4 regions of the Streptomyces sp. NPDC003032 genome follow, and region 4 is predicted to be linked to each of the others. Evidence: riboswitches for the same ligand, from Rfam matches in the RefSeq annotation. Region 4 holds a riboswitch; each other region holds the start of a gene.
What was found. A riboswitch is a leader RNA that binds a small molecule or an ion and turns the genes downstream of it on or off. The one in region 4 is predicted to bind cyclic di-AMP.

Region 1: another riboswitch for cyclic di-AMP. It lies ahead of ACWDZ7_RS32900 (M23 family metallopeptidase); the one in region 4 lies ahead of ACWDZ7_RS01135 (NlpC/P60 family protein).
Region 2: another riboswitch for cyclic di-AMP. It lies ahead of ACWDZ7_RS20170 (M23 family metallopeptidase); the one in region 4 lies ahead of ACWDZ7_RS01135 (NlpC/P60 family protein).
Region 3: another riboswitch for cyclic di-AMP. It lies ahead of ACWDZ7_RS15560 (transglycosylase family protein); the one in region 4 lies ahead of ACWDZ7_RS01135 (NlpC/P60 family protein).

The regions. Positions count from the first base shown of each region.
Region 1 covers NZ_JBSFTT010000031.1:21,068-24,264, reverse strand. Annotated here, with positions in the region: gene ACWDZ7_RS32905 (PP2C family protein-serine/threonine phosphatase) at 1-1,021, shown strand, start outside; cyclic di-AMP (ydaO/yuaA leader) riboswitch at 1,264-1,411, shown strand; gene ACWDZ7_RS32900 (M23 family metallopeptidase) at 1,423-2,523, shown strand; gene ACWDZ7_RS32895 (aldo/keto reductase) at 2,645-3,197, shown strand, end outside.
Region 2 covers NZ_JBSFTT010000013.1:115,354-118,550, reverse strand. Annotated here, with positions in the region: gene ACWDZ7_RS20175 (M16 family metallopeptidase) at 1-1,144, shown strand, start outside; cyclic di-AMP (ydaO/yuaA leader) riboswitch at 1,375-1,537, shown strand; gene ACWDZ7_RS20170 (M23 family metallopeptidase) at 1,550-2,353, shown strand; gene ACWDZ7_RS20165 (GntR family transcriptional regulator) at 2,563-3,197, shown strand, end outside.
Region 3 covers NZ_JBSFTT010000009.1:193,604-196,800, forward strand. Annotated here, with positions in the region: gene ACWDZ7_RS15550 (cytochrome P450 family protein) at 1-215, shown strand, start outside; gene ACWDZ7_RS15555 (transglycosylase family protein) at 358-1,449, shown strand; cyclic di-AMP (ydaO/yuaA leader) riboswitch at 1,644-1,815, shown strand; partial or broken gene ACWDZ7_RS15560 (transglycosylase family protein) at 1,820-2,209, shown strand; partial or broken gene ACWDZ7_RS15565 (LysM peptidoglycan-binding domain-containing protein) at 2,339-2,542, shown strand; gene eno (phosphopyruvate hydratase) at 2,874-3,197, shown strand, end outside.
Region 4 covers NZ_JBSFTT010000001.1:226,841-230,037, forward strand. Annotated here, with positions in the region: gene pcrA (DNA helicase PcrA) at 1-1,072, opposite strand, end outside; cyclic di-AMP (ydaO/yuaA leader) riboswitch at 1,302-1,457, shown strand; gene ACWDZ7_RS01135 (NlpC/P60 family protein) at 1,466-2,674, shown strand; gene ACWDZ7_RS01140 (hypothetical protein) at 2,773-3,126, opposite strand.

The sequences.
Region 1 (3,197 bases), on a different contig from region 4:
GTTCACCGCCGCCCCGCTCTTCGCGGCCGCCCCACTGATCGCCGCCCCCTTCTACTCGCTGCTCAACACCGCCCTGACGGGCGCCGCGGCCTCCGTCGCCGTACTCGTGCTGCACTACGGCAACGCCGTCACCAGCCCTGTCGAGGCCATCACCGAACTCTTCACCGTGGTGACCGTCGCCGTCCTCGCGACCGTCATCAACCGCGTCGTCTGCCGCGGCAACGACCGGCTCGCCACCGCCCGCTCCATCGCCGAGGCCACCCAGCGCGCCGTGCTGCCGCAGCCGGACCCCCGGATCGGCGGGCTCGACATCGCGGCGCGGTACGAGGCGGCGCAGGCCGACGCGTTCATCGGCGGCGATCTGTACGCCGTACAGGACACCCCGCACGGTGTGCGGCTCATCGTCGGCGACGTACGCGGGAAGGGCATGGGCGCGGTGGCCGCCGTCGCCGTCGTCATCGGCGCCTTCCGGGAGGCCGCCGAGCAGGAGGCGACCCTGGAGGCGGTGGCGCAGCGCCTGGAGCGGGCGCTGGCGCGCGAGGGCACCCGGCGTGACGGGCTCGACGCCTTCGAGGGGTTCACCACGGCCGTCCTCGCGGAGATCCGGCACGGCGAGGGCGTCGTACGGCTGGTCAACCGTGGACATCCGGCGCCGCTGCTGCTGCGCGGCGACGGGCGGCTGTGCGTGCTCTCCGCGAGCGACCCCGCGCTGCCGCTCGGCATGGGTGACCTGGGGGTCTGGCCGGACCGGGCGGACGAGTCGGACTTCCCGCCCGGCGCGATGCTGCTCTTCTATACGGACGGCCTCTCGGAGGCACGGGACGCGGCGGGGGAGTTCTACGATCCCGCGACCCGGCTCGGCGGGCGGATCTTCCCCGGCCGCGAGGGACCGCACGCGCTGCTCGCCACGCTCACGCAGGAGGTCCGGCGGCACACGGGCGGCGCGGCGACGGACGACATGGCGCTGCTCGCGGTGCGGCGGCCGGCGGGCGGGGACGCGATGGTCACCGTGCGTGACTGAAGTGCAACAGAGGTCCTCGGCGGAGAGTAGGCGGGGGGCAGGCGGGGAGCGGGCGGGGAGCTGACGGAGAGTCGGCGGCGCGCTGACGGGAGGTCAACTCGCCCCGATTCAGACGCCCGTGTCCCATTAAGTACGGACGGGGAGCGTTAACGATCAACTGGAACGGCTTGGAATACGGCACCCCCTTCTATTAACGTTCGATAACGCAGCGCGGTCGTCCCAGCCGTCACTAGAGACGGCTCCGCGCGCACACGCCTAATCCCGCAAGGGAGCCGGGGAACCACCAACTTGGGGTGAATCGGGCATCTGAGCATCCGTGCCAGATGTTCGTAGGAGACCTTCCTACTCCGAACCCGTCAGCTAACCCGGTAGGCGAGAAGGAAGGAAAGGAGTGCGCCCCAGTGGCGTCCAACCGGCCTGCCCCCCAAGCGGTGTACGTACCGAACGACGACGAATTCGGTGGGTACGACGAGGAGACCTGGGAGGAATGGAATCCCACTGAGGACTCCGTCCGTCCCGTCCGCGGCAGGCACCGTGTGCACAAGAAGGGCGGCGGCGGGCTCGCCCGCAGCTCCACCGTCCTTGGCGTCGGCGTCATCGCCGCCGTCGGCGCGGGCGGCATCGCCACCGCGCAGGACGGCAAGCCGCCCGTCTCCATCTCGATGCCCGACCTGGGCGCCGTCACGGACTCGCTGCCCGAGGCCGGGTCCCTTCCCGGCGTGGGCTCCCTGATATCCGACGGCGACGCGCCGGACTCCGCGGACCCCACGGGCTCCGAGGCCGTCGTCGCCGCCGCGCCGCTCACCGCCGCCGGTGTCAGCACCGCCGACGCCGAGCAGGGCACCACCGACGCGGGCGAGGCACTGCGCGCCCGCATCATGCAGCAGGCGGAGAACCAGCAGGACCAGGCGGACGCCGCCGTGCGCACCGCGGCCGAGCAGACCGCCGTGAAGCGGGCCGCCGAAGAGGCCGCCGCCCAGCAGAAGCAGGCCGAGCAGAAGGCCGACGCCGAGACGGCCGCCAAGGCCGCCGCCAAGAAGAAGAAGGAGGAGGAGGCCCGCGAGGCCAAGGCCCTGGCCGAGCGCCGCGCCAAGCTCGCGAAGAGCTATGCGATCCCCACCTCCTCGTACACCCTGACCTCGCACTTCGGTGACTCCGGGTCCATGTGGTCCTCCGGGCAGCACACCGGTCTGGACTTCGCCGCTCCGACGGGTACCCCGCTCAAGGCCGTGCACACCGGCACTGTCAAGGAGGCCGGCTGGGCGGGCGCGTACGGCTACCGCACCGTCCTGGAGCTGTCGGACGGCACCGAGATCTGGTACTGCCACCAGTCCTCGCTCAACGTCAGCGCCGGGCAGAAGGTCAGCACGGGCGACGTCATCGGCCGCGTCGGCGCGACCGGCAACGTCACCGGGCCGCACCTCCACCTGGAGGTCCACACGCCGGGCGGCGCCACCGTCGACCCGCTGGGCTGGCTGCGGAGCAAGGGCCTCAATCCCTGAGCGGTCCGCCGGGGCGGGCGTGACTCCGGGGCGGGCGTGACCTGACGTTCCCTCGCGTTACTCGACCTTCCTTTGAGGGAGTTCCCGGAATTCGGTTTCCGGAAGGGACGTTGAGGAACGTATGACTCCTCTTCGTTCCCTCGGCTCATCCGACCTCGAAGTCTTCCCTCTCTCCCTCGGCGGCAACGTCTTCGGCTGGACCGCCGACCGCACCGCGTCCTTCGCCGTCCTCGACGCCTACACCGAAGCGGGCGGGAACTTCATCGACACCGCCGACGCCTACTCGGCCTGGGTGGAGGGCAACAAGGGCGGCGAGTCCGAGACCCTCATCGGCGAGTGGCTGGCCGAGCGCGGCAACCGCTCGGACGTGGTCGTCGCGACGAAGGCCGGCTCCCACCCCGAGTACAAGGGCCTGGCCGCGAGCACCATCAAGGGCGCCGCCGACGCGTCCCTGCGCCGCCTCGGCACCGACTACATCGACCTCTACTACACCCACTTCGACGACCCGTCCGTCCCGGTGGAGGAGATCATCGGGGCGCTCGACGAACTGGTGCGGGCCGGCAAGGTGCGTGCGATCGCCGCCTCCAACATCACCCCCGAGCGGCTCCAGGAGTCCCTCGACTTCTCCGACCGCGAGGGCCTCGCGCGCTACGTTGCACTGCAGCCGCACTACA
Region 2 (3,197 bases), on a different contig from region 4:
CAAGCACTCCGCCGAGGAGTTCGCCGCAGAGCTGGACCGCTGCGGCGCCACGATGGACGCGCACGCCGACCACCCCGGTGTCCGCGTCTCCCTCGAAGTCCCCGTCTCCCGCCTCCCGAAGGCGCTCGGTCTGCTCTCCGACGCCCTGCGCGCCCCCGCCTTCGCGGACAGCGAGATCGAACGTCTCGTACGCAACCGCCTGGACGAGATCCCGCACGAGGCCGCCAACCCGGCGCGCCGCGCCGCCAAGGAGCTGTCCAAGCAGCTGTTCCCGGCGAGCTCGCGCATGTCCCGTCCCCGCCAGGGCAGCGAGGAGACGGTCACGGCCATCGACTCGGCGGCGGTGCGCGCCTTCTACGAGAAGCACGTCCGCCCCGCGACGGCCACCCTGGTGGTCGTCGGCGACCTCACGGGCACCGACCTGGACGCCGTCCTGGCGGACACCGTCGGCACCTGGACGGGCGGCACGGCCGAGCCGCGTCCGGTGCCCGCGGTGACCGCCGACGACACGGGCCGCGTGGTCATCGTGGACCGTCCCGGAGCCGTGCAGACGCAGCTGCTGATCGGCCGCGTCGGCCCGGACCGGCACGACCGCGTCTGGCCCGCCCAGGTCCTCGGCACGTACTGCCTGGGCGGCACCCTCACCTCCCGCCTGGACCGCGTCCTGCGCGAGGAGAAGGGATACACCTACGGCGTACGCGCGTTCAGCCAGGTCCTGCGCTCCGCGCCGGACGGTACGGGCGCCGCGATGCTCGCCATCAGCGGATCGGTCGACACGGCCTCCACGGGGCCCGCGCTGGACGACCTCTGGAACGTCCTGCGCACCCTCGCCGCGGAGGGTCTGACCGACGCCGAGCGCGACGTGGCGGTGCAGAACCTGGTGGGTGTGGCCCCGCTCAAGTACGAGATGGCCGCCTCCGTGGCGGCCACGCTCGCCGACCAGGTCGAGCAGAACCTCCCGGACGACTTCCAGGCGCAGCTGTACCGCCGGTTGGCCGCGACCGGCACCGTGGAGGCCACCGCGGCCGTCGTGAGCGCCTTCCCGGAGGACCACCTGGTGACGATCCTCGTCGGCGACGCCGCGCAGATCGAGGAGCCCGTCAGGGCGCTCGGCATCGGTGAAGTGAGCGTGGTCAGCGGCTGAGTGCCGGCCGGGCACCGTCAGCGGTGACGGACTGAGCGACAGTCAGGACATATCGGACCCCGGTGACCGTTACGGCCGCCGGGGTCCTCATATGCCCGAATTCGTATGGAGGTTGCCTGTCTGCCGTGTGGCGTGCGCAACAAAAGTGGCGTTGTGTTTGTCGATTGAAAGCAGGCGCGCTTAGCTTCGATCCGGCTGTTCGTCACGCAGTACGTCGCATCCGCGGCACCGGACAGTCATCGCCGAGTCCCCGTACGGCGCGAGCCAGGGGAGCCGGGGACCCACATGTCCCCTGGGGTGAATCGGGCACCTTGCCGTCAGGCGAGGGACTCGTAGGAGACCTTCCTGCTCCGAACCCGTCAGCTAACCCGGTAGGCGAGAAGGAAGGAAAGGATCAGCCGCTTCATGGCGTTCACCCGTGCCACCGGGAAGCACCGTCGTCCCAGCCGCCTCACCCGCACCTCCGCGAACGTCGCGGGTGTCGCCGCGCTCACCACGACCGGCGTCATCGGAGGCCTGGCCGCTCCGGCGCTGGCCGCCGCCGACGACGCGGCCGTCGAGCACATGGGACTCACGCAGGCGATCTCCGTAGGCGACTCGCTCGCCGAGAGCATCGACGCGCAGGCCGCCGCGCAGCGGCAGGCGGCCGACGACGCGGCCGCCGCCAAGATGGCCGAAGCGGCCGCCAAGAAGAAGGCCGCCGAGGACAAGCGCAAGGCTGAGGCCGACGCCAAGGCGAAGGCCAAGAAGGAGCGCGAGGCCAAGGAGCGCGCCGCCCGCGAGGCCGAGCGCAAGCGCCTGAACACCTACGTCTCCCCGATCTCCGGCTCGTACGTCTCCACGGGCTACCAGACCGGCGGTGCCATGTGGTCCTCCGGCAGCCACACCGGCGTGGACTTCCACGCCGCGTCCGGCACTCCGGTCCACGCGGTCGGCTCCGGCACCGTCGTCGAGGCCGGCTGGGGCGGCGCCTACGGCAACAACGTCGTCATCAAGATGAACGACGGCACGTACACCCAGTACGGCCACCTGAACTCCCTCGGCGTCACCGTCGGTCAGACGGTCACTCCGGGCCAGCAGATAGGCCTCTCGGGCTCCACCGGCAACTCCAGTGGCCCCCACCTCCACTTCGAGGCCCGCACCGGCCCGGAGTACGGCTCGGACATCAACCCCGTGACGTACCTCCGCTCGCACGGCGTCAACGTCTGACCCTTCGCGCCTCACCGAAGGCCCCGGCTCTCCCGAGCCGGGGCCTTCGTCGTTTCCCCGGCCCGCTGCCTTCGGCCACCCGCCCGCCTTTGGCCAAAAGATATCCATGGATTCCGGCCCGCCATCGGAAATTCCGAAGCTCTGCAATAGAGTCACCGAACGAGCGTCGGTCGACCGCGTTTCGCGGGGATTAAGGCGGAGGTCCGGACATGCGTATTCCCGCGCATTCGGTGTGCACGGCCATCCGGGACGACATTGTCTCCGGTGCCCACGAAAGAGGCGGCCGGCTCACCGAGGAGGTTCTCGCGCGCCGCTACGGCGTCTCCCGCGTTCCCGTGCGCGAGGCCCTGCGCACCCTGGAGGCCGAGGGCTTCGTCGTCACGCGCAGACACGCGGGCGCCTGCGTCGCCGAGCCCACGCAGCAGGAGGCCGCCGACCTCCTGGAGCTGCGCATGCTGCTGGAGCCGCTCGCCGCGGCCCGCGCCGCCCAGCGCCGCACCGACGCGCATCTGAAGGTCCTGCGCGGTCTCGTCAGACTGGGCCTTGAGCGCTCGAGGAGGGGGCAGGGGGAGGATCTGCGCTCGCTGGGCGGCTGGTTCCACGAGACGCTCGCCCAGGCCTCCGGCAGCCCCGGGCTGATCGCGCTGCTCACCCAGCTCCGGCGCAAGACCGCCTGGATGTACGTCGTCGAGGCCCCGGTCGCGCCGGTCGACTCCTGGTCCGAGCACGCGGCGATCGTCGACGCGGTCGCCCGCGGGGACGCGGAACGGGCCAGGGCGCTCACCGCGGGGCACACGGACCGGGCGACAGCCGCGCATCGATTGCGCCATTCATCGCGGGGCAG
Region 3 (3,197 bases), on a different contig from region 4:
GATACGGGCACGGCATCCACTACTGCCTCGGCGCCCCACTCGCCCGCCTGGAGGGCCAGACCGCCCTCGCGACGCTGCTGCGGCGCCTTCCCGATCTGCAACTAGCGGCCGACCCCGAGGATTTGCGGTGGCGTGGCGGGCTGATCATGCGAGGACTGCGCACCCTGCCGGTGGAGTTCACAACCGCACAGAAAACGGCCGCCGAACGGGACTGAACTGACGGAGCGTCACGACTGTGATGTTCGCGTGATCTCCCCTGCATCGACTTGTGACAAGCGTTCGACTGCGGCTACGTTCACGTCGACTCGGGCACCCCGGTGCCCCTGTCGCCGCAATAGTCTCGTGAAAGGCAACCGCATGCTCTCCGGCAATGGTCGTCACCGACGCCCCCGCCAGGCCCCGGCCCTCATCGTCGCGGCAGGAGTCACCGGATCCGCCATCGCCATCCCGCTCCTCGGAGCCACCAGCGCGAGCGCCGCCGAGACGGCGACCTGGGACAAGCTCGCCGAGTGCGAGAGCGGCGGCGCGTGGAGCGCCAACCCCGGCAATGGTTACTACGGAGGGCTCCAGCTCTCACAGGAGACCTGGGAGCGGCACGGCGGCCTCGACTACGCGCCGAGCGCCGACCAGGCCTCCAAGTCCCAGCAGATCGCCGTCGCGGAGAAGATCCTCGACGGCCAGGGCCCCGCGGCCTGGCCGAGCTGCGCCCCGATCGCCGGACTCACCAACGGCGGCGCCGCGGCCGACGTGGACCCGGGTGACCCGGTCGTCCCCGACTCGTCCGGTTCGACCGGCTCCGAGAAGTCCCCGGACAAGGACAAGGGCAAGGACAAGGGCGCGGACAAGTCGGACAACAAGTCGGACGCCAAGCCGGACACCAAGCCGGACGACAAGTCCTCCGGCTCCGCCGACCCGTCCGACGGCACGTCAGACGCCCCCGGCTCCCCCGACGGCGACGGCGACGACGCGAGCGACACGCCCGGCTCGGACGGCACCTCCCGAGACAAGAATCACGACAAGACGGGCAACAAGGGCACCGAGGGCAACAAGGGTGCCGAGGGCCCCGAGAGCGACGCGGGCAAGACGGACGGCAAGGGCGGGGCGGGCGATCCCGGCAAGTCCGGGCGGAAGGACAGCACTTCCCCCGGGTCCGAGGACCCGGCCGCTCCCACCGACGACACCGCCTCCGGCCGCCACCGCGGCGACCGCGCGGACGAGACCGCCTCCGGCGACCGTCCCGGACGGCACGCCTCGCGCGGCGCGGACCGCTCGGAGAAGCTCGCCGACGGGACGTACAAGGTCCGCTCCGGGGACAACCTTTCAGCGATCGCGGACGACCTCGACGTCGATGGCGGCTGGCGCGAGCTCTACACCGAGAACAAGAAGACCGTCGGCGCGGACCCGGACCTCATTCTCCCCGGTCAGAGCCTCGATTTGGGCGAAAAGTAAGGGAAGTTGACGAAGCGTCCGGCGGGGACTTCGTGCCGAATGTCCCTATTGGTGCAAGTGAGAGATGGGTCTCAGAAGCCCTGATCGCCTTTGAAATTCCGGCGATCCCCTGTCTACGGTCGTGACCGCCCGCCATTGGTGGGCCCCGCCGGTCGGTACGCCGAATCCTGCCAACGGCCGGACGGGAACAGTCGTCGCTTCGAGCGCCGTAGGCAGGAGCGGGGGACCCAAGGTAAGCGCCGTTGCGAAACGGCTAGGGGTGAAGGCGCCATACGAGTAGCTAGGAGTAGCTACGAGTAGCGCGTCCGGGCAACTTCACTGGCCCGAACCCGACAGCTCACCTCGCAGGCGTCGGTGAGGGGATCAACTCATGCTGTTTTCCAGCAAGGGCAAGCACCGCCGTCCGTCCAAGACCACCCGTGTCGTCACGCTCGCCGGTGTCACCGGTGTCGCCGTGGCCGCCCCGCTGATGGCCGCCGGTTCGGCCTCCGCCGCCACCGGCGCCGAGTGGGACGCCGTGGCCCAGTGCGAGTCCGGCGGCAACTGGTCGATCAACACCGGCAACGGCTACCAGGGCGGCCTGCAGTTCTCGCCGTCCACCTGGGCCGCGTACGGCGGCACCAAGTACGCGCCGAGCGCCGACAAGGCCTCCAAGGCCCAGCAGATCGAGATCGCCGAGAAGGTCCTCGCCGGTCAGGGCAAGGGTGCCTGGCCGAGCTGTGGCGTCGGCCTCTCGGGCGCCGCGTACAACGGCGGCGGTGGCGGCTCGCAGCAGCAGGCCCCGCAGGAGCAGGCCAAGCCGAAGCCGCAGCCGCAGCAGCCGCGGCAGCAGGCCGCCCCGCAGCAGACGCAGCAGGCCCCGAAGCCGCAGCCCGCGCCGCAGACCGAGTCCAAGAAGACCGTCGAGACCCCGACCGGCAAGACGGTCGAGAAGGGCGACGGCGAGTACAAGGTCAAGACCGGCGACACGCTCTCCAAGATCGCCGAGACGCACGACGTCAAGGGCGGCTGGCAGAAGGTCTACAAGCTCAACGGCGACATCATCGACGACGCCGACTTCATCTACCCGGGCCAGCAGCTCCACCTGAGCTGACCCGCCCGCGGCCGTGCCTCGGCGGACGCACGGCCGCTCTCCCCGTCCCCACGGGCTCCCCGCCCCGGTGCGCGTATCCCCCGTACGCACCGGGGCGGGGCCGTGTCCGCCCGCCGCTCGTCCTCCGCTCGCTCTCCGGCCACTGTTCGCTACCAGCGAGTAGAAAAAGGGGGCTTACGCCCTGTTTCCCGGCCGTTTGGGCTCTCCTCCGTCCCAGGGGACGGGCGGTCGGCTGGCCGAAGGCTCCGGGCCGGTTAGGCTCAGGAGACGCAGGGCCGAAGCGGCCCGGCGTAATCGTGTTTACGCGTCACACTCCCAGAAGGAGATGCTCGTGCCGTCCATCGACGTCGTCGTAGCCCGGGAAATCCTGGACTCCCGAGGCAACCCCACGGTCGAGGTCGAGGTCGGCCTCGACGACGGCAGCACCGGTCGTGCCGCCGTCCCGTCCGGTGCCTCCACCGGTGCCTTCGAGGCCATCGAACTCCGCGACGGTGACCCCAACCGTTACCACGGCAAGGGCGTGGAGAAGGCCGTCCTCGCCGTCATCGAGCAGATCGGCCCGGAGCTCGTCGGCTACGACGCCACCGAGCAGCGCCTGATCGACCAGGCCATGTTCGACCTGGACGCCACCGACAACAAGGGCTCGCTCGGCGCC
Region 4 (3,197 bases):
TCTGCTCCAGGAGGATCGTCGTCGCGTCGGTGTAGTCCTCCTCGAACTGGAGGATGTTCCGAATGGTGGCGCCGCGGAAGGCGTAGATCGACTGGTCCGCGTCACCCACCACGCACAGCTCGGCGGGTTCGGCGGGGTCGCCGGGGTTACGGCCCTCGCCTCCGGAGGGGCCGACCAGCTCGCGCACGAGGGCGTACTGCGCGTGGTTCGTGTCCTGGTACTCGTCGACCATGACGTGCCGGAAGCGGCGGCGGTAGTGCTCGGCGACGTCCGGGAAGGCGCGCAGGAGGTGGACCGTCGTCATGATCAGGTCGTCAAAGTCCAGCGCGTTCGCCTCGCGCAGACGCGACTGGTACATGGCGTAGGCCTGGGCGAGGGTCTTCTCGAAACCGTCGGCGGCCTGAGCCGCGAAGTCCTCCTCGTCGATCAGCTCGTTCTTCAGGTTCGAGATCTTGGCGCTGAACGACTTCGGCGGGAACTTCTTCGGGTCGATGTCCAGGTCGCGGCAGACCAGGGCCATCAGACGCTTGGAGTCCGCTGCGTCGTAGATCGAGAAGGAGGACGTGAAGCCCAGCTTCTTGTACTCGCGGCGCAGGATGCGGACGCAGGCGCTGTGGAAGGTGGACACCCACATCGCGTTGGCCCGGGGGCCCACGAGATGCTCGACGCGCTCCTTCATCTCGCCCGCGGCCTTGTTCGTGAAGGTGATCGCGAGGATCTGACCGGGGTGCACACCGCGCTCGGCGAGGAGGTACGCGATGCGGTGGGTCAGGACGCGGGTCTTGCCGGAGCCGGCGCCGGCGACGATGAGCAGCGGCGAGCCCGCGTGCACGACGGCCGCGCGCTGGTTCTCGTTCAGCCCCTCGAGGAGTGTCGCCGGGTCGATGACCGGGCGCGGGGCACCGTCGCGGTAGTGCGAGTCCCGGGTCATGGGCACGTCGAACTTCCCGCTGAACAAGTCGTCCGGAACCGGTTCCGGAGCGCTGTCCTCGGGCGGCGGCGGGGGTTCTTCGTCCGCGGCCCGGGAAGGCTGCAGGTCCGCCAGGAAGCTGTCATCAAAGAGGCTGCTCATCGCCTCCCGAGTCTAGGCGGCCCCACTGACAACCCGCTCCGGGTTCCGGCCACCTTCTGCTGGGCGTCCGGTCACACTCCGCCACACCGCTGCCGGCCGACGCCTTGAGCCTCGTAAAGTCACGAAAACGTATCGGGCATATCGAACAGCAACCTTCACACGCGTCGCACAAGTTGGCTAGCGTGCAGCGCGGGCTGCTCGTCCCCCGCCGGCGAACCTCGCCGGGAGCGGGTGGCCTCCGCCGAGTCCGACGCGTTCGGAGCCGGGGACCCACCGAGAACTTGGGGTGAATCGGTCCCGTACGCAGTACGGGACCGTAGGGCAACCTTCCGAACCACCCGCCCGAACCCGACAGCTAACCCGGTAGGCGGTCTACGGAAGGAGTCGCCTCCCTTGGCGTCGCACCGCAAGCCGCGGACCCGGACAGCCGGAATTCGCACCGCCCCCGCCGTCGGCATCACGACGGCGGCCCTGACCTCCGTGGCGCTCCTGTCGCAGAGCGCGCAGGCAGCCCCCTCCGCGCCGACGAAGCCCAGCCTCGAAGAGGTGCGGAAGAAGGTCGACGACCTCTACCACCAGGCGGGCGTGGCCACTCAGAAGTACAACTCGGCCAAGGAGAAGACCGAGAAGCAGCGCAAGAAGGCCGACCGCCTGCTCGACGACGTGGCCAAGCGCGCGGACAAGCTGAACGAGGCGCGCCAGCGGCTCGGCTCCTTCGCCGCCGCGCAGTACCGCACCGGCGCCGCCTCCCAGACGGCCACGATGATGCTGGCCAACGACCCGCAGGGCTACTTCGACCAGAACCACCTGGCGGACCGGCTGACCGCGCGGCAGAAGAAGGCCGTCGACGACTACCAGGCGGAGCAGGCGTCGGCGACGAAGCAGCGCACGAAGGCGGCGAAGAGCCTCAAGACGCTGAGCGACTCCCGGGACGACCTGAGGACGAGCAAACGGACCGTCCAGACGAAGCTGGGCGAGGCGCGCGAGCTGCTTTCGGAGCTGACCGCCGAGGAGAAGGCGCGCCTCGCCGCGATCGAGCGGAAGAAGGAGCGGGAGGCCAAGCGCAAGGCCGAGGAGCTGGCCCGCAAGGAGGCCGCCGAGGCGGAGCGCAAGCGCAAGGCGGAAGAGGCGGCGCAGAAGGAGCAGGATCAAGGGCGGGAGCAGGGGCGGGACCAGGGGCAGGACGAGGGCCAAGGCTCGGGCGTCGGGTCCGGGTCCGGGTCCGGGTCCGGGAGCACCGACGGCAGTTACGCCACCAAGGCCGCGAAGGTGATCGACTTCGCGGAGGCCCAGATCGGCAAGCCGTACGTCTGGGGTGCCACGGGACCCGACTCCTATGACTGCTCCGGGCTCACCCAGGACGCGTGGAAGGCCGCGGGAATCTCCCTGCCGCGCACCACATGGGATCAGGTGAAGGTCGGCACGACCGTGAAGACCGCCGCTGCCCAACCCGGTGACCTGGTGTTCTTCTACGACGACATCAGTCACGTAGGGATCTACATCGGCGACGGCAAAATGATCCACGCCCCGAAACCGGGCGCCAACGTCCGCGTCGAGTCGATCTACTACATGCCGATCCACAGCGTGGTGCGCCCGGCGTAGCCACGAAAAGCAGCCTCTACGAAGCACCCTCTACGCGCGCGTGGCCCGTACTCCCGAGAGAGTGCGGGCCACGCGCGCGTAGAGGGTCGTTCGCGGGATCAGGTCCACAGCACGGCGATGAAGATGTTCACCGTGGTCAGCAGGCCCACCGCGCCGAACATGCCCTTGTCGACCTTCTCCTCGTCCCGCTTCACATAGACCAGCGCGAGGATCACGATCAGCACGGCCATCTTGATGCCGATCTTCAGGTTGTTGACCGCGTTGTCGTCCGCCTGGTTGAGGCCCACCAGGGCCACACCGGTGACAAGCATGATCAGCGCGCCGTGCAGCATCGCGGGGCTGAAGCGGGCGGCGCCCTGGCCCATCTGCTTCATCTGGGTCAGGAAGCCACCCAGGAGGGAGGCGATGCCGATGATGTGCAGAGCGACGAAGAGATGGATGAGTACGTCCATGAGGCCGGAGCCTAGCCGGGGCCCTTACCGCTCCCCGCAGGCGGGCCCGTACCACCTCTCGATGGGCAGGT